2 regions of the Paraburkholderia sp. BR10141 genome follow, and region 2 is predicted to be linked to the other one. Evidence: riboswitches for the same ligand, from Rfam matches in the RefSeq annotation. Region 2 holds a riboswitch; the other holds the start of a gene.
What was found. A riboswitch is a leader RNA that binds a small molecule or an ion and turns the genes downstream of it on or off. The one in region 2 is predicted to bind cobalamin.

Region 1 (12,082 bases), on a different contig from region 2:
GCGCGATCACGAGATATCGTCGGCGGTCGGACACGCCGGGCGTGCCAGGCGCGACGACTTGTCGAATCTGGCCCAGCGTGTCGACGATTGCGGAGCCGGCCGGGTTGGCCTTGAAGCTTGCGAGGACGTCGATTTTGCCACTGCCGTCGGCGTGGTCCGAAAGTCCGAGGAAATACGGCTGGCCCGCCTGCAATCCCGTCACCGCCGCCTGCAGCACCTGCAGCACTCCCTGTTCGAACAACGCTACCGAAGTCGGCGCAGCGCCATGGTCGGCTGCGGCGCCACCCACCCGGATCAGCATGACATGCGTGGCCTCCCCCGCCGCGCCGAGCGGCTGCGTGTTGGCCGTGCCGTCGCCATCCGGCACGGCGTCGGGTACATACGCCACGGCTTGCGGCGCCTGGCCGACCGCAACCGTAGCGATGACCGTGTTGGTCAGCGTGTCGATTGCCGTCATCGCATCGCCGTTTTCGAGGCCCACGTAGACACGCGTGCCGTCGCCGGACGGCCAGATGCCGTGCGGCAGGCTGCCGACCGCAATCGTCGCTACCTGCGAAAAGTCGTCGGTGCGAAACACCTTGATCTGGTTCAGGCCGCCCACCGTCACGTACGCAAACATCCCGTGGGCGTTCTGCACGATGTTCACGTGATTGGTGATTGGCCCCGTGTCGAGCGTTTTCAGCAGCGCAAACGGCGGCCGGGCGTCGAATACCTGCGTCTTCCCCACATCCTTCAACGTGAACCAGACCTGCCGGCCATCCGGCGTCGCCGCGATGTTCGGGCAGAACGGGCTCGCCTGCGTGACGCGGGCCACGATCTTGTGATCGGCGACCGAAACGACGTCGGTTTCCGGGTTGAAGGACGAACAGATATACCCGTACTTTCCATCGGGCGAGAAGATCTGCATGCCCGGCCCGGCCGGCACGACAATGCGCGTCTTCTCTTCGAAGGTCTTGGCGTCGAGCACATCGACATAGTTCTCGCCGCGCACGGTCACCCACACCTCGTTGCCGTCGGGCGTGAAAAATGCCTCGTGCGGGGAGCGGCCCACATAGGTCACGTGCTTGACCGCATTGGTTTGCGTATCGATGAAGGTCACCGAGTTCGAGCCGATGGAGACGATGGCCAATGTGCGGTGATCCGGCGAAAAGCCCATCCCGTGCACGAGCAACTGACCGTGATAGAGCGGGCTGAAGTTGGCCGGGGTGGGCTCCCCGAGGCGGATGACACCGACCAGACGATTGGCCGCCGGATCGATGATCGACACGGTATTCGAAAACTGATCAGACGAATACACCCGGTCCCGATGGCTCACCGCAATATCGGCCGCCGCTAGCGAGCCGGGGACCTGCCCCGCCTCGGCGAGTGTCGTGGCGGCGAGCGCAGCGGCAGTCAGGGCCGCACCAAGCATGGCGTTGTATTTCATGACATTGTCTCCTGCGTCTTGATGCGAGCGGGTCAGTGGGACATCGGCGCCGGCGGCATGTTCGGGTCATGCACCGCGAGACGCATGGCAACGATCTCCTGCTGTTGCTCGACCACGATCTCCTGGGCGATCCTGCGTAGCTGTTCGTTGTGTCCGTGCCGCAATTCCGCCATGGCCATGTCGATGGCACCCTGGTGATGGGGAATCATTGTTGCGACGAAATCTCGATCGGTATCGCCTGTCGGCCTGGCCGCCATCCCGGCCATCATCTTCGTCATGGCCGCATCGTTCTCTGAGAGAAACGAGGCTTCGTCATCGCTGCGAGACGATCCCGCGTCACTCGCCGACGCGGCGCATAGAGCGGCCAGGGAAAGCGTGGCCGCAACGCTTGCCGTTGCCCGCAAAACGAGTCGAATTGCAGCGTTCATGACGTCCCCTCCGTTTTGGTCGAATCTCATTCGACATGAAGGCAAACAACGGACTCGCCGATTTACTCCATGCCGGGCGAAATCGATTTGCAGAGCGACGAGCCGCGAAACGTTGGCAAACGCTTCGCATCTCCCCTGTCTCGCGCGGGTCGTGTGGAATAACTTCGTCGATGACGTGTTCGTCCCGTGACATTCGCGTATGCGGGCGTACCATCATTGCACAACGCACGAAGGTCGCACGCGCGGGCCCGACCCATTCATTATTTGCCGGGCGCCGCATAGCAGATTAGCCGCGTCGCAGCAGTAAGGAGCGTTACATGGCCACGAGCATTGGGCTTCACGATCAAGGACGGCAACTGTTGCCGTTTCGCGAGTCGGTATTGGCGATGCTCGGCGTCGCTTCGGTTTCGATGCTGATCGCGCTCGACCAGACCATCGTCGGCACCGCATTGCCGCGCATCGTCGCGGAGCTCAAGGGCTTCGAACTCTATGCATGGGTCGCGACGGCCTACATGCTGGCGTCGGTCATCACGATTCCGATCTTCGGGCGTCTGGGCGATCTGTTCGGCCGCAAGCCCTTCATGCTGGCAGCCATCCTTCTCTTTACCCTCGCCTCGGTGCTCTGCGGGATCGCGACCAACATGCTGTTTCTCGTGCTCGCGCGCGGCCTGCAAGGCATCGGCGGCGGCATCATGATGGGGACGGTATTCGCGACCGTCGCCGACCTGTTTCCCGATCCGCGGCTACGCCTGCGCTGGCTGGTATTCGTCTCCTCCGCGTTTGGCCTGGCGAACGTGGTGGGGCCTACGCTCGGGGGCATGCTGACCCAGCACGGCAGCTGGCGCCTCGTGTTCTTCGTCAACGTGCCGGTGGGCGTGGCGGCGCTCTTCTTCGTGAATGCTTTCCTGCCGCATCTGCACCATGCCCGCGAAGGCGCGCGGCTGCGTCTCGACTGGCTCGGCGCTTGCGTCGTCGCCGTCACGTTCGGCGCGCTGCAGCTCGGCATCGAGCTTCTGCCGAGGCAAGGCTGGACGACTTCGACGATCGTGCTGGCCGCGATCGTGGTGGTCTGTTCGCTGACGCTTTTCTTCTGGGAAAAGCGCATGGGCTATCCGATCATCCCCGTTGACATGCTGCTCGACCGCAAACTCCGCCCGCTCTTTGCAATGTCGGTGCTCGGCGGATTTGCCTTGTTCTCGCTCGTTTTCTACGTGCCGCTGCTGTTCCAGGGCGGCTATGCGATGTCGCCGCGCGCCTCGGGCATGCTGATCACGCCGCTGCTGCTCGGCACAACGGTCGGCAGTTTCGTGAACAATCGCGTGGTCACGCGCATCCGGCGCGCCAATGCGATCCTTTACGTCGGCTTCGCGTTGGCGGCATTCGCGAGTCTGGCGGTGGTGGTGCTGCGAGGCAACGAGCCGCATCTCGTGTGGATGGCGTGCATGGGCGCGAGCGGCCTGGGGCTGGGCCTCGTGGGCACGAGCCTCACGGTCTGCTCGCAGCAGATCGTCTCGCGCGACCATCTCGGCGCCGCCACGGCGATGCTGCAATCGCTGCGCACATTCGGCGGCATGCTGGGCACGGCGATGACGGGCGCGTTGCTCGGCCACGTCTACACCATGGGCGTGAATCGCTCACTCGACTCGTATCAGGCGACGCAATGGTTCAGGTCGTTTGCGAGTCCCGAATTGCTCGTAGACCGCGCCGACCAGGCCGCGCTGATCAGCCGCCTCGTGAGCGCCGGGCATGCCGGCGACGCGATGATGAACTCCGCGCGCAGCGCGCTCGTGGATTCGATCCACATTGGCCTACTCGTCGCTGCCGTAGCCGCGCTGGCCGGCCTGTGTCTCGCGTGGTTCGTGCCGCCCGTGCGGGTCGGTTATCTCGAGGCGCAGCCGTAAATGGACGCCGCAAAATACTTCATACGCACTTCATTTCCATTGCCGTTTAACATCTGCGTAATAAATTGGTAATTAGGGAGTAATCGAGGGTAAGCATAATTCGCCGCCGTCAGTAGAAATAACCACACAGCATCAATCACGACGACGGAGCCCTCAGCATGCCCGCATCACGCCACCGAATTGCACTGCCGGTCTACCTGGCAGTGCTTACCAGCGTTGCCGCGCTGACCGCCTGTGGAGGCGGCAATAGCGATCCCGCCACCACCGCCGCGATTCCCGCGCCGCCAGCCGACCCCGGCTTCGTGGACAACGCACCGATTCCCGACGTACCGGCTTTTGTCGACAACATCGCGACCAACCAGCGCGGCGACGCGCGTTACGCCACGCTCGCGACGAATGCGGGCGTGCGCGTGGTGGCGCGCTTTCTCGATCTCTGGCAGCCGCTCACGCAGCTGGTGGACGCGGGCGTCTCCGCGCCCGCCAACGGCACATTCCCCGCGGTCGTGCAGTCGACGTGGACGGGCGTCCCCACCGACGGCACGCCCAACGGCACGATCCTCAACAGCACCGTGCTGAACGCGAACATCCAGTATGTCGTGACCGCGACGACCCAGCGCAGCCAGGCGCAGGCCGACGCGGCCTATTACGACGATCGCCGCGGCAAGGGCTACAGCGTGACCGACGGCATGGGGCCGCTCACCGCCGCCTGGCGCTCGGCTGCGCAGCAGACGACGAGCATCACGTCGATTCCCGCGGACGCGACCACGACGCTCTACAACGACTCGGGCAACAACACGGGCGTGGGCAGCACGAGCAACGCAACCTTCGGCAAGGTGGTCGACCTGCTCAACACGATGGGCAACAATGCTTCCACCGAGCCCGCCAAGCGCTTCTACAAATACGCGCGGCCGTTCCGATGGAGCACGAGCGTCGTGGTCGACCCCACGCTAGTGCCGGCCATCAGCACGACGCCGTCCACAGACGGCGGCTTCATCAGCGGCCACGAAGCCGAAGCCATGCGCGACGCGATGACCATGGCATACCTCGTGCCCGAGCGTTACCAGGAAATGGCGAGCCGCGGCCTCGAGCTCGGCGAAAACCGCATTCTCGCGGGCATGCATTCGCCGCTCGACGTGATCGGCGGCCGCATGTTCGCGCTGGCCGCCACTGCCGCGAATCTCTACGATCCCGCGAACGCCACGCTCAAGAGCGCGGCCTATGCGCAGGCGCACAGCGCGCTCGAACAGGCCACCGGCACGAGCGCCACGACCTTCCCCGCCTTCGCGCATTCGTCCACGACCGCGACCGACCGCTTTGCCGACTATGCGACCAACAAGTCGGAGTTCGCGCGCCGCATGACGTTCGGTTTCAGCCAGATCGAATCCACCGAAGCGCCGCCCGTCGTGCCCAAGGGCGCCGAGGTACTGCTCGAAACGCGCTTCCCGTACCTGAGCGCCGACCAGCGCCGCATCGTGCTGAAGACGACCGAAGTCGTCTCGGGCTATCCGGTCATGGACGACGCCGAGGGCTGGGGCCGTCTGAACATGTTTAGTGCTGCAGATGGTTATGGTGCGTTCAACGGCAATGTGATCGTGGCGATGGACGCGACCCAGGGCGGCTTCAACGCCGCCGACACCTGGCGCAACGACATCGCCGGCACGGGCAAGCTCACGCTGCAGGGCAGCGGCACGCTCACGCTTGCGGGCAATAACAGCTACACGGGCGGCTCACAGGTGAGCGGCGGCATGCTCGCTGCAGCGTCGACCACGGCCTTCGGCAACGGCGACGTGTACGTCGGGTCCGGCGGCGGCGTGACCGTGGCGACGAGCGCACCGTTGACGGTGGCGGGCAAGTACACGCAGCTCGACGGCACGACGCTCGAACTCGATATCGACGGCAACGGCGGCGGACGCCTGCGTGTGGGCGGCCAGCTCACGGTGGCGGGCGGCACGCTGCATGTGAAGTTCGTGAACGGCTATACGCCGAAAGCGGGCGACACGATCGACGTGATCGACGGCAACGGCGCATCGGTGAAATTCGCGACGGTCACGGTCGATGGCTTCAAGGCCACGCCGGTTTATTCTTCGACCGGCGTTTCGGTGAAGCTCTCGGCTTCGTGACGTAGCCACGCAGTATAAAGGCCCCGAATCGCAACGGTTCGGGGCCTTTTTTACGCATCAGAAGCGATGCCGGATGCCCGCGGCCACGAGCACCTGGTTGCGGCCGCCCGACGGGTCGCAGGTGTTGATCATCGCAAGCGCACCGGACGACGCGCGCTGATAGATCGCCTCGGTATAAACGTCCGTGCGTTTGGACAGTTGATAGCCGGCCTGCAGCGCGCCTTGATGCCAATGCGCGGAGGTCGCGCCCGTGTAGGCATACATGCCCGCCAGCGAGAACGCGGGCGTCACCTGCCATAGCGCATTCACTTCGTAATTGCTGAATGCGACCGAAGGCAAGGGCGCGCCGCCGTCGGCCTCGCTGACACGGGTATGAATGGAACGCGACCAGGCCGCGCCAAGCGTGACGTCGCCGAGCGCGTAGCTCATGCCCGCGCCGATGGTGTCTTCGCGCTGCACCGCGACCTCGGTCGGCACGAGGCCCGCACCCGGCAGCACCGATGTATCGTACGCACCCACCGAAGAGGCGCCGCGTCCGTTGATGTGCATCCACGCCACGCCTGCGCTGAACGGGCCGCCTTCGTAATGGACGCCGAAGCCGTAAGCGCGATTTTGCGCGAAGCGCCCCGCCTCGTTCGAAAACGCGTACATCGCGCCGGCGCTGAAACCACCGTACGTTGCGCTCGCGTACTTCACGGCGTTCGAGGCGAGCCACGAATTGTTGGCGTTGTCGTTGTCGAACGGATGCGCGAATGCCGTGCCGCCTGCGCCGCCCGTTAGTGTGAACGGGGCGAAGTAGTCGTGCATCGTGTCGTACTGGCGGCCCAGCGTAATCGTGCCGAGTCGTTCGGATTGCAGACCAACGTAGAACGGATGGTCGTTGAAGGCTTCGCCAGAGGTGGACGAGAAGCCGCGCTCGAGGCGAAAGATCGCGGCGTTGCCGCCGCCGAGGTCCTCAGTGCCCTGCAGGCCCCAGAAGCTGCCGTCGACAAGACCCGAGCCTGCACGATATTGGGTGCGGCCGCCAACGTCGCTGACATAGTCGACGCTCGCGTCCATCTCACCGTACAACGTGACCTGCTGCGCCGAGGCGCCAGCGCCGGTGAATGCCAATGCCGTCCCACCCAGGACGGCGAGAATGTTCTTGTTCATGAGTCTTCTTGTTTGTGTAGGTGGGATTGCGTGGACGAGCGCCGTCCGCCCCCGCTCGATGCGGCGAGGACGTAGCGAGGTCTGACTTCTGGCTCGATTGACCGCCGGTCACAGTGGCGCGACCGCGCCGGATTCTCACCGGCTTCCCTGCTGCGTTTCGCTTGTGCAGCGCCTACGCGCGAAAAACAGCCGCAAGGATAGCGTAAGTTGCGGGAGCAGCCAAACCGGGTGTTTTTGCCACACGACGCTCGTCAAAGGTTGACGCACCGATTGCGCGGCCCTTACCCTTGCGCCCTGATGGTTCCCGGCGACGGGATCAAAAGGGAACGCAGTGCAAGACTGCGGCTGCCCCCGCAACTGTAAGCGGCGAGTCCATGCCAGAGAAGGCCACTGGGAAACCGGGAAGGCCGGCTGCGGATGTCGACCCGCGAGCCAGGAGACCTGCCATCAACCGAGTCCAGCAGCCGCAGCGGGCGGGGATCCCCAATGCGCAAGCACCGCCCACGTGGCGATCGCCCGTTGCACGGACAGCCCGTATTTCAGGAGCTGTTTCCAGCCACCGCATCATGAAGTTTCGCCAATTCGTATTGACCTCCGCCGCGCTCGCCTGGGCGTGGCAAACCGCGCATGCCGCCGACGCCGCCAATGCATCGTCCGCCCAGGCGCCGCAGCAAGCCGGCGGCGACACCACGCTGCCCAATATCCTCGTCGTGGGCGACGCACAGCACCTGCCACAATCGTTCGATCAGCGCTATGCAACCACCCAGGTGCTCACGCGCCAGGACCTCGACCGCGTTTCCCCCGTCGACCCCAGCATCGCGCAGGCGCTCGCCACGCTGCCGGGTGTCACCGTCTCGCAGACCGGCGGCCCGGGGTCGTACACGGGGGTGAGCATTCGCGGCTCGTCGGCCGACCAGGTGGCCGTGTTCATCGACGGCATACGCATAGGCTCCGTCACCACGGGCACGGCCGAATGGGCCGATCTTGCGACTGCCTCGTTCGACCGGGTCGAGGTGATCTCCGGCCCCGCGGCCGCCTCGTTCGGCGCGGATGCCATGGGCGGCGTCGTGCAGCTCTTCACGCGCCATGCGTCGAACCAGCCGAACCAGACCACCGTCTCGTTCGGCGGCGGCTCGAACAAGACCTTCGACACGCAGGTGCGCACCTCGGGCACAATCCCATCGACAGGGCCGCTTTCCGCACTGAGCGGCCTCACCTACTCGCTGGGCCTGCACGACTACAACACGGCGGGCATCGACGCGACGCAGCCCGGGGCCTACGGCCACGAAGACGGCCGCAATCCATACCACGCGCAGAACCTGGACGCGCGCCTCGGCTACGCGCACGACAACTGGTCGATCTCGACCTTCGCGCTCTACCACCGCTCCGATCTCTCCTACGACAACGCGGGAGGCAACGACCGGCAGCGCGACACGCAGCTCACGACCGGTCTCGCGTTCCACCTCGACATCACGCCGACCACGCAGCTCGACCAGTCGGTGGGTTACGCGACGGATCGTCAGTTTCTCTATTCGAACGACCCGACGATCCCCTCCGACGAGATCGACTCGACGCGCTTTTCCACCTCCACGTCGATCACGCATCAGGAAAGAGGCCATACGCTCTTCGGCATGCCGCTCGACGGCGAGACCAAGCTCGCCTACGACTACACCCGCGAGCTGGCGTTCCTGCCCGTGGACGTGCCGGGCGGCCTGCCCGCGCGCAACGATTCGGCCGTGTCGATGCATCAGTCGTCCACGCTCGGACCCGTCACGCTGTTTCTGGCGGGGCGGCACGAAATCGTGCAGGGGCAATCGGTGAATACGGGCAACGTCGCGCTCTCGTGGGCCATCACGCCGGTCTACACGGCGCGCGTTTCGTACGGCAATGCGTTCCGCCTGCCGACGTTCAACGACCTCTACTATCCGGGCTACTCGAATCCCAACCTGCTGCCCGAGCGCAGCGACTCGGTCGAAGCCGCGCTCGATGCCACCACTTCCATCGGCACGTTCACGGCGGCCGTGTACGACACGCGCGTGCACGATCTCATCACGTACAACTCGCAGACCTTCCTGCCCGTGAACGTGGGCCGCGCGCACATTCAGGGTCTCGACCTCTCGTACAAGGGCACGCTCGGCCAGTACACGCCGGTGAGCCTTACGGTGGGGATTCTGAATCCGCAGGACGTGACCGACCAGACCTGGCTCAATCGCCGCCCGCGCCAGACGGTGAGCCTGAGCGTGGATCACACGTGGGACGAGTTCCAGCTCCACGCGCTCAGCACCGGCGTTTCGCTGCTGTATAACGGCTCGACGTTCGACGACCAGCTCAACACGATCTACCTTCCCTCGTGGACGACGGTGAGCCTGCGCGCGTCGTACAAGGTCAATGCGCATCTCGCGCTATCGGCCACGCTGGCAAACGTGTTCAACCGGCAGTATGTGACCGCCTACGGGTACAACACGCTGGGGCGCACGGCGTTTGGCAAGGTGACCTATACGTTCTGAGCGTTCTGAGCGTTGCGCTCGAGCGGGTGCTCATAAGTTTCTTGCGCACCCGCTCGCCTAGCCCTCGCGCTTCGGACGCCGCACCGCGCGAATCTTCCCACTGTTCCCGCCGCCGCAGAAAAACTGCTCGCCGCCATCGGACTCCAGCCCCGAAACGGCGGTGCCGGGCGGCATGTCGAGCTGTTCCAGCAGTTCGCCCGTGCCCGGATCGATACGCCGCAAATCGCTCTTGTCGCCTTCCCAGGTGCCGTGCCACAGTTCACCGTCCACCCACGTCACGCCGGTGACGAAGCGGCTCGATTCGAGCGTGCGCAGGATCGCGCCCGTCTGCGGATCGACCTGATGGATCTTGCGCTCGCGATACACCCCGACCCAGAGCGTCCCGTCCGCCCACGCGAGCCCCGAGTCGCCGCCGCCTCCGGGCGCGGGAATCGTCGCGAGCACGCGGCCCGTTTCGGGGTCGATCTTGTGGATGCGATCCTCGGCGATCTGAAACAGATGCCGGCCGTCGAAAGCCGTGCCCGCGTGCGCCGCGATGTCGATCGAGCGCTGCGTCTCGCCGCTCTGCGGATCGAGCGACGCGATGCGCTCGCCTACGGCGAACCACACCCGTTTGCCGTCGTACGTGACCCCGCCCACCTTCTCGATGCCGGGAAAAGGGCCGTACTCGCGGACGATTTCGGCAGTCGTTCGTTTCATGGTTTCCTCGTTGAATGAAGGGACAGGCGTTCATCCTAATCGCCTGGCAGCGGGGCGGGGAGTAACAAGGTCGTCGCGAATCCGGGGACGGGCGGCGTGGTCCAGCGGCGCGCGCGGCCGTAGCCGAACGACTGCACCTTGTCCGCCGCCGCGAGCGAATCGAGCGCGCGCTGCACGGTGCGCTGGCTCGCGCCGAGCGCGAGCGCCAGCGCCGAACTCGACCACGATTGCCCATCGGCGAGAAAAGCCAGCACGGCGGCGTGCTTTTCTTCCACGGGCCGCGCCAGTACCACCACTTCGCTCGCGTGGCGCGGCGCCAGCGCGAAGCCCTGCTGGGTCGCGCCGATCTCGGCCACGTCGCGCATCAGCGTGCGCAAGCGGCCGATTTCCACGCGCAGGCGGGCGCGGTGCGTTTCGTCGGCGTGCTTCGTGCGAAAGGCGCGGGCGATGAGCGCATCGCGCGGCACGTCGGCGGGCCACGCCTGCGCAAGCGCGCGGGCGAGCACGAACAGCACTGGCCGTCTTGCGAGTTCGATGACGGTTGGACCCTCGCGCGCGACGTAGCGGCACGCGTCCACGACGAGGGCCTTCGAGGCGAGCAGCGCCTCGACGTCTTCCAGCAGCAACACCCGCTCTTCACCGCGCGCGATGAGGCGCGCCGCCGGTGAGGTCAACAGCAGCGCTGCGCTCTCGATCTCGGCGCTCAGCGCCGCGATGCCCGCCTCACGCGCGGCGCGCGCGGCCGCGCGGAGCGCTTGCCGCGCCGCTTGCGTTTGAATGCGCCGCATGGCAATGCCGGCGGCGATCAGCTCATGCGCCGCGCGCAAAGCGGGCGGCAACGGCGCGGGATCGACTTCGGAAAGCATGCCCCCAGCCTCGTCGAGCCGGCCGATCAGCAGCAAACGGCGAATTTCCAGGTAGCGCGCGTGCGCGGCATTGAGGCGGTCGCCATGGGCTTCGAGCGTTTGCCGCGCCGCAGCGAGCGTATCGGTCGGCCAGCCGAGATCGCGCGAAGCGAGCGCGATTTCGGCCTCGGCGACGACGCAGCGCGCGCGAGCGACGGCCTCGCGCGCGCCGAAGCCGCGCGCCGCGCTGCGCAGCAGCGCTTTGGCGCGCGCGAAGTCGCCGAGCTGCGCCATGGCGATGCCGCGCAGCGCGAGCGCGGGCGCGTCGTCGCGCAACGCGACCCGGTTCAGCGCGCCGAGCGGATCACCGGCCGCGAGCGCGCGCGCGGCAGCCGTGATCAGCGAATCCATGGTCATGGGAATCCCGCCACACTTGTCACTCCCCCTCCTTCTCGGTCCGGACCTAATCTAACACGGCGATCAAATGAATCATCGATCGAACGACGCGGCAGTACCCCCAGCACGCCGCCACCGTAGTCAACCCATAGGAGGACCAGGCAATGGCAACCCATACCACAGGAACACGCGAAGACTGGCTCGCGGCGCGCATCGAACTGCTCGCGGCCGAAAAGGAGCACACACGGCGCGGTGACGCATTGGCGCAGCAGCGCCAGGCGCTGCCCTGGGTGCGCGTCGACAAGATGTATCGCTTCGAAACCGAAGAGGGCGGCGCCACGCTCGCCGATCTCTTCAAGGGGCGCTCGCAACTGCTCGTTTATCACTTCATGTTCGGGCCGGACTATGCGGCGGGCTGTCCGTCGTGTTCCTCGATTGCGGATGGTTTCGACGGCATCGCGGTACATCTCGCGAATCACGACGTGCGGCTCGTGGCGGTGTCGCGCGCGCCGCTCGCGAAGCTGCTCGCCTACCGCAAGCGCATGGGATGGCATTTTCCGTGGGCCTCGTCGAACGGCAACGACTTCAACTTCGATTTCAACGTGGCG
Region 2 (12,082 bases):
TGCATCGAGCAGATAGAGCATGCCGCCACATTCAGCGACGAGCGGCTTTCCCGCGGATACATGCGCGCGCAACGAATTCGCGGCCTGCGTATTGTGCGCGAGCGTCGAGGCATGCAGCTCGGGATAGCCGCCTGGCAGAAAGATCGCGTCGGCGCTGGCGGGCGCGAGTTCGTTTGCGAGCGGCGAGAAGTAGCTCACGCTCGCGCCCAGCGTTTCGAGCAGCGCAATGTTCGCCGGATAGAGAAACGAGAATGCGGCGTCGCGCGCAATGGCGATATGGCGGCCTTCGAGCCGGTGCGCAATCGCTTCGTCATGCGAAGGATCGGCGAATGCCACCGCAGGCGGCAATTCGGCGAGCGCGGTTTGCGCGAGCGCGTCGGCGGCGCGTTCGATGCGCGCGTCGAGGTCGTCGATCTCAGCGGCCTGATGCAGGCCGAGATGGCGATCGGGCAGCGCCATCGTTGCTTCGCTCGCAACATGCCCGAGCCAGCGTACGTCGGCGGGCAACGCCTCCTGCAGCATCTGCGCGTGACGCGCCGAGCCCACGCGGTTCGCCAGCACGCCATGAAAGGGCACTTCCTGCCGAAAATGCGCGAGACCGAACGCGATCGCGCCGAAGGTCTGCGCCATCGACTTCGCGCTGACGATGGCGGCCACCGGCACGCCAAACTCGGTCGCGAGATCGGCGCTGCTCGGCGTGCCGTCGAACAGGCCCATCACGCCTTCGATAAGGATCAGGTCGGCGTTGCGCGCGGCCTGCGCGAGCAGGGCGCGGCACGCTTCTTTGCCCACCATCCACAGGTCGAGCGAGAGCACGGGCGCGCCGCTCGCGCGTGCGAGGATCATCGGGTCGAGAAAATCCGGCCCGGTCTTGAAGACGCGCACGCGTCGGCCCGCGCGCCGATGCAGTCGCGCGAGGCCAGCCGTGAGCGTGGTCTTGCCCTGGCCCGAAGCGGGCGCGCTGATGAAGAGCGCGGGGCAGGCAACCGTTGCGCTCATGCGCTTAAAACTCCACGCCCTTTTGCGCCTTCACGCCTTGCTCGCGATACGGATGCTTCACGAGGCGCATTTCCGTGACGAGGTCGGCCGCTTCGATCAGGGCGTCGGGCGCATGGCGACCCGTCACGACCACGTGCACGTGCGGCGCGCGCGAGGCGATCACACCGAGCACTTCGTCGAGCGGCAGGTACTCGTATTTGAGCACCGTGTTGAGTTCGTCGAGGATCACCATGGCGTACTCGCCGCTCTCGATCATGCGCTTCGCTTCGTCCCAGCCCTTGCGCGCGGTGGCGATGTCGCCGTCGCGATTCTGCGTGTTCCAGGTGTAGCCGTCGCCCATCGTCACGAACTCGCAGTGCGCAACGCTGCCGAGGAAATCGCGTTCGGCCGTGTGCAGCGCGCCCTTGATGAACTGCACGACGCCTAGCTTCATGCCGTGGCCGAGCATGCGCACGGCCATGCCGAACGCGGCCGTGCTCTTGCCCTTGCCGTTGCCGGTGTTGACGATCAACAGGCCCTTTTCGTGCGTCGCGGCGGCCTGCTTCTTCTCGTGGCCTTCGCGGCGGCGTTGCGTCATGCGTTGGTGCGATTCGGGATCGGTTTTCATCATCGGGATTGGTTTGGTTGCGGCGCTATCGCGTCCGCATTTGCGTCGTTTGGCAGAATGCCTGCGATTGCGACCGTCACGCCGTCGAGCGCCAGCTTGCCGCGCACGAGAGGAGCGCCCCCCGCCGCCAGACGCGCGCAGGGTTCGCACACGCCGTCTACGCCGAACTGCGCTTGCGCGGCTGCGGAGGGCGGCGCCAGTATCGGTGTCGCGGCGAGTTGCTCCCGCGTGTACGTCTGAAGCGGCAGCGCATGTGCCGCGCAAAACGCCTGCAAGCCGGGTTCGCCGGCTTTTGCATCGAGCGTTGCCACGGCCGTTACGCTGTCGACCGGCCACGCGCCGAGCGCAGCGCGCACCGCGGCTTCGACCTGCGCGAGCGTCACGCCGCGCCGGCAGCCGATGCCGAGCGCAAGCGGCGGCACGCGCTGCGCGGGTTCCGGCGTGGCTTCGAATGAGGCTGCGCCCGAGGCGCGATTTTCGGCAGGATTCACGGCGAGGGCGTCGATCGAAGGCGTGACCGCAGGGGCAAAACGAGCAAAAGCGTCGCGTTCCGGCGGGCGCCGGATGCGCGCTACGATAGCACACGCTTTTGCGGCTTCCCACGCCTTCCTTGACGCACGGGCCCCCCGCGCCTACACTCGCACGCACTCTGGTGCTCGCGCGCGCGATTCACAATGCGCGCGCAGTTAAACGGGAATCAGGGAGCCATCCCGCCTCGGGCGTGGCCAACCTGAACTGCACCCGCAACGGTACAACGAGCGCGGCGTTCGCACGAATGCCGCAAACCGCTTCCATGCTTTACGCAGTCCACGCCACTGTGCAAGCCGGCCGCAAGGCCGCTCGCGCGGGAAGGCGAAGCGGTGTTTCGTCAGTCCGGATACCGGCCAGATACGTGGGATTCGCGCTGCGGGGATGCGGTGCCGGGTCCGTGATTTTCATGCGTCAGCCGGGCGAGGCCCGGGTGCGTTTCTGGTCGTTCGTCCCCTGCAGGTTGTTGAATCGTTGCGCGTGACAGCGTCTCCATGGATACGCGCGTGTGCGCAACACGGCACCCGCACGAACGGCAGGCGCGACGCACCATGCCCCTCGATACGGCCTGGCGCCGAAGGAGCACTTCATGCAAATGCGCAAGATTCCGGTCACGATCGTGACGGGCTTTCTCGGCAGCGGTAAAACCACGTTGCTGCGTCACATTCTCCAGCACGCGGGCGGCCTGCGCGTCGCGGTCATCGTCAACGAATTCGGCGAACTCGGTATCGACGGCGAGATTCTGCGCGGTTGCGGCATTGGCTGCGACGAGAACGGCAACGAAACGGAAGGCCAGCTCTACGAACTCGCGAACGGCTGCCTTTGCTGCACCGTGCAGGAAGAGTTCTTCCCCGTGATGGAGAAACTGCTCGAACGCCGCGGCGATGTCGATCACGTGCTGATCGAAACTTCGGGTCTCGCGCTGCCCAAGCCGCTCGTGCAGGCGTTCAACTGGCCGTCGATCCGCAACGCGTTCACCGTCGATGCGGTCGTGACCGTGGTGGACGGCCCCGCCGCCGCGAGCGGCCAGTTCGCCGAAAATCCGCAGGCCGTGGACGCGCAGCGCCGCGCCGATCCGAATCTCGATCACGAGTCGCCGCTGCACGAGTTGTTTGAAGACCAGCTTTCGGCGGCCGACCTCGTCATTCTCAACAAGACCGATCTGCTGGACGTAGCGGGCCAGGACGCGCTTATTGCCGAGCTGCGCGAAGAGCTGCCGCCGCAGGTGAAGATCGTGCGCGCGCAGCACGGCAAGCTCGATCTGCATACGCTGCTCGGGCTCGAGGCGGCCTCCGAGGAGAGCATTCATCTGCGGCACGACCATCACGGTTCCGCCGACGATCCCGATCATCATCATGACGAGTTCGATTCGGTTGTGGTGTCGGGCAATGCGGCTTCGCGCGAGAGCGTGATCGAGGCGCTGCAGCAACTCGTCGATGCGCACACGATCTATCGCGTGAAGGGTTTTGCCGCGTTGCCGGGCGCGCCCATGCGCCTCGTGATTCAAGGCGTGGGCCGTCGCTTCGACAGCTATTTCGACCGCCGCTGGAACGCGCAGGAAAGCGCGGCGCAGCCGCTTGCGAGCCGCTTCGTGCTGATCGGAGAGGATCTCGATGGCGCGACGCTGCAAGCGGCCTTCGATGTCGCGTTGGCGAATGTGCAGACCGCGGGCGCGAAGTGAGCGCACCCAGCTAGACGAGGCCGTCCCATGCATTTGCTGCGCACTACGCCTGGCGGCTTCGTCGACGACACGCAGGGCGTTATCCGGATCGACCAGCAGCCCGCCGAGATCGTCGTGCTCAGTTCGGCCGACACGACGCTCGCGCTGCTTGCGAGCGTCGTGCCGCGCCTGCCCGCAGGTTTTCCGAGCGTGCGGCTTGCGAACGTTACGTATTTGCGCCAGCCCGCGTCGGTGGACTTCTACGTCGAAGATGTCTTGCAGCACGCGCGCGTGGTGGTGGTCGATCATCTGGGCGGCGAAACGTACTGGCCATATGGCATCGAGCAGGTCGTCTCGCTAGCCGAGCGCCGCGGGCAACTGCTCGCGATGTTTTCGGGCGACTTGCAGGAAGACCCCAATCTCATCGCGAAGAGCCGCGCCGAGCCCGAGTTTTGCCGCTTGCTGTGGCGTTATCTGCGCGAAGGCGGCGCGGCCAACGCCGAATCGTTCCTGCGTGCGCTCGCGTGGCGCGCATTCGACTGGGGCAGCGAGCCTGCGCCGCCCATTGCGTTGCCCGCCGCTGCGCTCTATTGCCCGCAGCGCGACGTCGCGACCATCGACGAATGGCGCGCGCGCTGGCAACCTGGCGCGCCGGTCGTCGCGCTGCTGTTTTACAAGGCGCATCTGCAGGCGGCGAACACCGCCGCTTTCGATGCCCTCATCGACGCGCTGCTCGCGCGCGGCCTGAACCCGCTGCCGCTTGCGATCACGTCGCTCAAGGACACTTTGAGCCGCGACGTGCTCGATCAACTGGCGGCCGAGCACGACGTCTCGCTCGTGCTGAATACCACGGCCTTCGCGGCTTCGTCGCTCGACGACCCCGAACCGATCGCGCTCGCCGGCGACGCGCCCGTGCTCCAGGTGATCCTGAGCGGCGGCAATCGCGAAGACTGGGTGAAGGACAATCACGGCCTGAATTCGCGTGACATCGCCATGCATATCGCGCTGCCCGAAGTGGACGGCCGCGTGATTACGCGTGCGATCAGCTTCAAGGGCCTCGCATACCACTGCAAAGAGACGCAGGTCGATGTCGTGCGCTATCAGCCCGATGCCGAGCGCGTGGCGTTCGTCGCCGAACTGGCGCGCCGGTGGTGCCGTCTGCGCAGCCTGCCGAACGCGGAGAAGAAACTCGCGCTCGTGCTCGCGAACTATCCGATGAGCGAAGGGCGCATTGGCAACGGCGTGGGACTCGACACGCCGGCCTCGGTGGTCGGCATCCTGCGCATGCTGCGTGACGAAGGCTATCGTGTGGCCGATCTGCCCGAAGACGGCGACGCGCTCATGCGCATCCTCACGCAGGGCGTGACGAACGATCCCGACACCCGCGCGCTGCGTCCCGCATGGCAGAGTCTTTCCCTCGATGATTACCGCGCGCGCTTCTCGCAGTTGCCCGCCGAGGCGCAAAACGCGCTGATCGCGCGCTGGGGCGTGCCGGAGGACGACCCCACCGTGCGCCGCGGCCGCTTCATGATTGCGGGCTGGCGCTGTGGCCAGGTGTTCGTGGGCATTCAGCCTTCGCGCTCGCGCGGCGACGACACCTACGCGAACTACCACGACGCCGAACTCGTGCCGCCGCACGCGTATCTCGCGTTTTACTTCTGGCTGCGCGAGACCTTCGGCATCGACGCCATCGCGCACGTGGGCAAGCACGGCAACCTGGAGTGGCTGCCGGGCAAGAGCGTGGCGCTCGCCGACACCTGCTGGCCCGACATGGCGCTCGGGCCGCTGCCGCATCTGTACCCGTTCATCGTCAACGATCCGGGCGAGGGGAGCCAGGCCAAGCGCCGCGCCCAGGCCGTGATCATCGATCACCTGATGCCGCCGCTCACGCGCGCCGAAAACTACGGGCCGCTGCAAGACCTCGAACGTCAGGTCGATGAGTATTACGAAGCATTGATGGTGGACCCGCGCCGCGCGAAGCTGCTGCGCAAGACCATACTCGCGATCATCATCGAGCATCGGCTGCACGAGGAATTGAGCGTCGCCGCGCCGCAGGATCAGGCGGGCGAAGACGAATTGCTCACGCGCGCCGACGCTTACCTGTGCGAGCTGAAGGAAGCGCAGATTCGCGACGGCCTGCATACGTTCGGCGAATCGCCGCAAGGCCAGCAGCGGTGCGACACGCTGCTCGCGCTCGGACGATACGCATGCGGGGACGGGCAGGGCGCGAACGCAGGTCTCATCGATGCGCTCGCGGGAGACCTGCGCATCGATCACCTCGTCGATCCGGCCACGGTCGATTGGGCTGCGCCGTGGCAAGGCCCGCGTCCACCACGGCTCGCAGCGGTGAGCGATACGCCATGGCGTCATGCGGGCGACACGCGCGAACGCCTGGAAATGCTCGCGGCCACGCTGATCGAAGACATTTGCTCAGGTCAACGAAGCGATGCGGAGACTGCGTCGCTTCCCCACGCGACCCAGGTGCTTGCGCGCCTGCGCGACGACGTGCTGCCGCGCCTCGACGCCTGCGGCCCCGAAGAGATGCGCCAGCTGCGTCGTGGCTTCGAAGGCCGCTTCGTGCCGCCAGGCCCGAGTGGTTCGCCCTCGCGCGGCCGCCCCGATGTGCTGCCCACGGGCCGCAACTTCTATTCCGTCGATACGCGCGCCATTCCGACGCAAGCAGCGTGGGCGCTCGGCATGAAATCGGCGCATCAACTCATCGAGCGCCATCTGCAGGAGCACGGCGACTACCCGCGCGCCATTGGGCTTTCGGTCTGGGGCACGGCGACGATGCGCACCGGCGGCGACGACATCGCCCAGGCGTTCGCGCTGATCGGCGTGCGGCCGAAGTGGGCCGCCGGCAGCCAGCGCGTGACCGACTTCGAGATCATGCCGGTCGAGGCGCTGGACCGGCCGCGCATCGACGTGACGCTGCGCGTATCGGGCTTTTTCCGCGACGCGTTTCCCAACGTCATGCATCTGTTCGACGCCGCCGTGCAGGCGGTGGCCGATCTCGACGAGCCGGAGCACCAGAACCCGCTGCGCGCACGCGTGCTGCGCGAGCGCGATGCGCTGGTCGCGAACGGCATGGCCGCCGACGAGGCGCGACGCCGCGCGGGCTGGCGTGTCTTCAGCGCGCGCCCCGGCGCGTATGGCGCGGGCTTGCAGTCGTTGATCGACCATCGACAGTGGCAGACCGACGCCGATCTCGCGAACGCGTACCAGGCGTGGGGCGGTTACGCCTACGCACAAAAGAGCGCGGGCGACGAGGCGAGCGAGGCGTTCCGCGCGCGACTCGCGACACTCGACGTGGTCCTGCAGAACCAGGACAACCGCGAACACGACCTGCTCGACTCGAACGACTACTACCAGTTCCAGGGCGGCATGGCCGTGGCGTCGCGGCATTTTTCGCAGGCGCAGCCCGCGCTCTATCACGCGGACCACAGCAACCCCGCCGCGCCGCGCATTCGTCCGCTGCACGAAGAGATTGCGCGCGTGATCCGCTCGCGCGTGGTGAACCCGAAGTGGATCGACGGCGTGAAGCGCCACGGTTATAAGGGCGCGGCGGAAATGGCGGCGACCGTGGATTACCTGTTTGGCTATGACGCGACTGCGCGCGTGGTGGGAGATCATCAGTACGCGCTCGTCGCGAACGCCTACGTGCACGACGACGACACGCGCGAATTCATGCAGCGCCACAATCCGCACGCGCTGCATGCCGTGTGCGAGCGCCTGCTCGAAGCGATCCAGCGCGGGCTCTGGCAGGAGCCGGGCGAGCATCGCGCACAACTCGAACACCGTCTGCTCGAAACCGGGCAGCATCTGGAAGGATCAGGACCATGAGCGCAGCGGCCACGCGTCCCGCTTTTCCTTTTACCGCGCTGGTTGGCCAGGCGGCATTGCAGCGCGCGCTGCTGCTCGCGGCCATCGACCCCGCGATCGGCGGCGTGCTGGTGAGCGGGCCGCGCGGCACCGCGAAATCCACGGCGGCGCGTGCGCTCGCGGCGCTCTTGCCGGAAGGCGCGTTCGTCACGCTGCCGCTCGGCGCGAGCGAGGACAAGCTGATCGGCACGCTCGACCTCGAAGCGGCGTTGCGCGAGAGCGCGGTGCGCTTCGCGCCGGGGCTGCTCGCGCGCGCACACGGCGGCGTGCTTTACGTGGACGAAGTGAACCTGCTGCCCGACGCGCTCGTCGACGTGCTGCTCGACGCGGCGGCGAGCGGCGTGAATACCGTGGAACGCGATGGCGTGTCGCACACGCACGACGCGCACTTCGTGCTGGTTGGCACGATGAATCCCGAAGAGGGCGAGTTGCGTCCGCAATTGCTCGATCGCTTCGGCTTGATGGTCGAACTCGGCACGCCTTATGACGTCGCTGAACGGCAACGCATCGTCAAGGCGCGGCTTGCATTCGACGCCGATCCGCAGGCGTTTTGTGCGGTGCGCGAGGCCGAACAGCGCGCGCTCGCGCAGCGCATCGCGGCGGCCCGCGATGCGCTCGACAAGCTCGACTGGAGCGACGCCGTCCACGAGCGCGCCGCGCAGCGTTGCATCGAGGCCGCCGTCGACGGCTTGCGCGCCGATCTCGTGATGCTGCGTGCGGCGCGCGCGCTCGCCGCGTTCGAAGGGGCGCAGGCGGTGAGCCCGGAACACGTCGACGAGGTTGCCGAGTGCGTGCTCGCACATCGCCGGCACGCCATGCCGCAGCGCTCCGATGTGCCGTCTTCACCCGAGACGCAGCCGCCCGCCTCGCCGAGGCACGAAGACAAGCACACCGAAACATCATCGGATGCCGATTGGGGCGAGCTGCCGCCCGAGCCCGTCGCGGCGAAGGCCGTGAAGGGTGTGATCCCGCTGCCCGCAAAAAAACGCTGACCCGTCGGGCACAGGCCGCCGCCTCGGCACAGGGCGGCGCTCGACGGCGAGAAGGCCCGGGACGCGGTCCCGCACAAGTTGCGAAGCACGGCGAGCGCATCGCCTGGCCGCCCACGTTCGCAGCCAAACGCGCCGGATCGTTGCAGGCGCGACATTTCCGCTACGCCAAACGCAAGACGGGGTCCGGCGCGCTCCATTGCTTCGTCTTGGACTGCTCGGCTTCGATGCTCGCGCGCGGCCAGCTCGCGCTCGCCAAGGGGTTGTTGATCGCGCTATTCGACCGCGCCCGCGCCGAGCGTGTGGAAGTGGCGCTGATTGCTTTTGGGGGTGCCGGCGCCGAGCTGAGGTTCGGGCCCGCGGTGCCGCGCTGGTGGAACGAGCGCTGGATCGAGCCGATCGGCGGGGGCGGCGGCACGCCGCTCGAAGCGGGCATCGGCTGGGCGGCACAGGTGCTCGACACTGCCGCGCGCCGCGATCCGGCGCGCACCCGCCATCTCTGGCTGTTCAGCGACGGCCGCACGACGCAGTGGCCCGCGCGGCCACGCCACGCCGACCACGTCACGGTGATTGATTGCGAACTTGGCGCGCTGCGCCTGGGGCGCTGCGAGGCACTCGCGCAGGCATGGGCCGGCGAGTGCCTGGACGCTCAGGCGCTGCTCGCCTGAACGCGCGTCAGCGCATGCTGCCGGTCCAGTAGAGTACGTCGTCCTGACGATCGAATACGTACACTTTCATCGCCATTTGCTCGGCGGCCGTGAGGCGGTCGAGTTCGAGGCCGAGCGTCGCGTGCGCGGGGTCGCCCGTTTCCGCTTGCACGTTGCGGATGACAGCGCTGGTTTCGATCGCCGTAGCGTTGTCGCCCGAGCGCAGCTGGAAGGCCACGCGCAGCCGCTCGCCAACCTTGCCGAGCGCCCACGCGGCGCTCACCGAAAGCCCGAGCGCGCTGATCCCGCGCGCGAGCGCCACGCCGTCATAACCCGCACCTTCCTCGCCGATGCCGTAGCGCACGGGAAATTGCGCGCGCACCCGAATCGAGCGGCGTTCGCGCAGGCGGCGGATGTTGGCGGGCTTCGAAAGCACGAGATAGTCGAGCGGCGACTGGCTGAGCGCATGCACGGTGCATACGAAGCGATAGACGGCCTGGCTCGCAATCGCGACGATCTCCACGTTTTCACCCGGCGTGATGGCGACGGGGCGGCCATCGACATAGGGCGTCGTCACGAAGAGCGCCTCGTTGGGCGCGAAACCGATCAGGCGGCACGGGTGCATCGGCGCGCCGCTCGCGCCCATCTGCGGACGCAGGCCCATCAGCGCGCCGATGGTCAGGTGCATGTCGCGCGTGGTGGCCGCGGTATCGCCGATGCTAGCCCCATTCGCGGCCGTCGCGCTCTCCGGTGCAACCTCGAGCCGTTCCTTGTCGCCGCGATGCGGCTCGAAATGCAGGAACAGGAAGTCGCGTTCCGCTTCACCCATCAGCACCGAGCCGGCATCGAGCAGCAAGGCGCCGTCCCGATCGACGACAGGCCAGGCGAGCGGCTCGCCGACCGGCAGGGCTTGCGGCGTGAGCGGGGCGGCTTCGGTTGCAGCGTCGGCTGCGGCGTCGGTGGCTGCGGCTTGATCTTCAGTGGTCGGGTTGGTCATCGGCGCAGGGTGGACGGTGAGCGGTTCGCGTCGCGAATTCACTTCGCGGGTTCACCTGGTTTACGGCGCTACGACAGGGAAATTGAGTATGTGCCGCGATTCGAAGGCGGTTTCGCGAGCCGCAGTATGATGGCGCCTGAATGCAATCTGTAATCGGCCGGCACGCGGTACGAGCGGTATCAACGGAACGCGCGGAGCAAGAGGAAACGCCTCATGAAGCTCTGGACACGATGTTTGCGAATCCTCCGCCAATGGAACCGGGCGCTCATGCAGTGGGTGGGCAGCCATCCGTTCATTGTCGGCACGATGGGCTCGCTAGTCGGCGCGGCCATCGTTGCCATCGTGCTGTTGGGGCTGATGCAGCAGCGCACCCAGGCCATCTTCGGCACGCAGCGCCATTCGGCCGCGCTCGTTGCGCTGATGTCGAACGACCTCGAGGCGAATTTCGGCATCTACGACCTTTTGCTGATCGATGCCGCCGAAAGCGCGCGCGACCCGCGCACGCAAGGGCTTCCGGCCGACATCCGCCGCAAGTTGCTGTTCGGCCGCGTGGCGGCCGGCGCGTATCTCGACGACGCGTTCAGTGCCGACGCGAGCGGCAATATCGTCGAATCGCGGGACGGCCGCGCGTATCCCGGCGTCAATCTGGCGGATCGCGACTATTTCACGGTGCAGCGCGATCGCTCGGTCGGCATGTATATTTCGGACCCGATTCGCTCGCGCACGCGCGAAGGCCAATATTCGATTGCGCTGTCACGCCGCGTGACCGAATACGACGGTTCGTTTGGCGGCGTCGTGCTGCTCACGCTGCGGCTTGCCTATTTTCAGCAACTGTTCGACCGGATCGACGTCGACCCGAAGGGCAGCGCGTTTATCCTGCTGAACGACGGGACCATGCTCGCGCACCGTCCCTATTCGGACTACGAAGTGGGTGCGCAAGTCGGCGAGCTGGAATACATCCAGCCGATGCTGAAGGCGGGCGCCGGCTCGTTCATCGCCGCGGGCGAGGAGGACGAGGTCGAACGCATCTACACGTTCAAGCGTGTTCCGCACACGACGCTCATCGCGGTGGTCGCGCCTTCCGTGGACGGCGCGCTCGACGCATGGCGGCACCGCCTGCAAATCTATGCGCCGATGGCGTTGATCTTCGGCGCGCTGATTGCGGCTTCGTCGTGGCTGCTCGCACTGTCGATGCGCACGCGGCTCGCCACGCAAAAAGAATTCGAACGTCTCGCGGTTACCGACGCGCTCACGGGCCTCTTCAACCGGCGCGCGCTCGACTTGCGCATCGAAACCGAATGGCAGCACGCGAGACGCGCGGGCGAACCGCTCTCGGTGCTCTTCATCGATATCGACAAGTTCAAGCTCTTCAACGACTTCTACGGGCACGCAGAGGGCGATAAGGTGCTCGCTGCCGTCGCACGCGCGATACGCGAGGCCTGCCGCCGCGCCACGGACATGGTTGCGCGCTACGGCGGCGAAGAGTTCGCCGCGGTCCTGCCGGCCACGCCGGCGGACGGCGCCGTGAAAATCGCGGAAGCGGTGCGCCAGCAAGTGGCGGCGCTCGGAATCGCGCACGAGCACAGCGAATACGGCACGCTGACCGTGAGCATTGGCTGCGCCACCTGCGTGCCGCACAAGCGCGATGGCGCGCAGGCGCTGCTGCGCGCCGCCGACACTGAGCTTTACGCCGCGAAGCAGGCAGGGCGCAATCAGGTGAAAGCGCGCGAGTTCGAGGGTGCACCACCCGACCCGCGCGACGCGCTGCCTACC

Region 1: linked by a shared signal. The riboswitch ahead of ACOJB8_RS04500 (TonB-dependent receptor domain-containing protein) and the one ahead of cobW (cobalamin biosynthesis protein CobW) in region 2 are both predicted to bind cobalamin.

Annotation. Positions count from the first base shown of each region.
Region 1 is NZ_JBMIQH010000002.1:401,446-413,527, reverse strand. Features, by position in the region: gene ACOJB8_RS04525 (YncE family protein) at 1-1,426, opposite strand, end outside; gene ACOJB8_RS04520 (DUF305 domain-containing protein) at 1,459-1,854, opposite strand; gene ACOJB8_RS04515 (MFS transporter) at 2,172-3,755, shown strand; gene ACOJB8_RS04510 (acid phosphatase) at 3,914-5,875, shown strand; gene ACOJB8_RS04505 (porin) at 5,933-7,027, opposite strand; cobalamin riboswitch at 7,085-7,218, opposite strand; cobalamin riboswitch at 7,309-7,490, shown strand; gene ACOJB8_RS04500 (TonB-dependent receptor domain-containing protein) at 7,594-9,534, shown strand; gene ACOJB8_RS04495 (glutamine cyclotransferase) at 9,592-10,233, opposite strand; gene ACOJB8_RS04490 (helix-turn-helix domain-containing protein) at 10,269-11,489, opposite strand; gene ACOJB8_RS04485 (DUF899 domain-containing protein) at 11,639-12,082, shown strand, end outside.
Region 2 is NZ_JBMIQH010000009.1:152,651-164,732, reverse strand. Features, by position in the region: gene ACOJB8_RS15270 (cobyrinate a,c-diamide synthase) at 1-999, opposite strand, end outside; gene cobO (cob(I)yrinic acid a,c-diamide adenosyltransferase) at 1,004-1,606, opposite strand; gene ACOJB8_RS15260 (cobalamin biosynthesis protein) at 1,606-2,097, opposite strand; cobalamin riboswitch at 2,240-2,508, shown strand; gene cobW (cobalamin biosynthesis protein CobW) at 2,724-3,815, shown strand; gene cobN (cobaltochelatase subunit CobN) at 3,843-7,637, shown strand; gene ACOJB8_RS15245 (ATP-binding protein) at 7,634-8,668, shown strand; gene ACOJB8_RS15240 (vWA domain-containing protein) at 8,809-9,333, shown strand; gene ACOJB8_RS15235 (flagellar brake protein) at 9,341-10,309, opposite strand; gene ACOJB8_RS15230 (sensor domain-containing diguanylate cyclase) at 10,544-12,082, shown strand, end outside.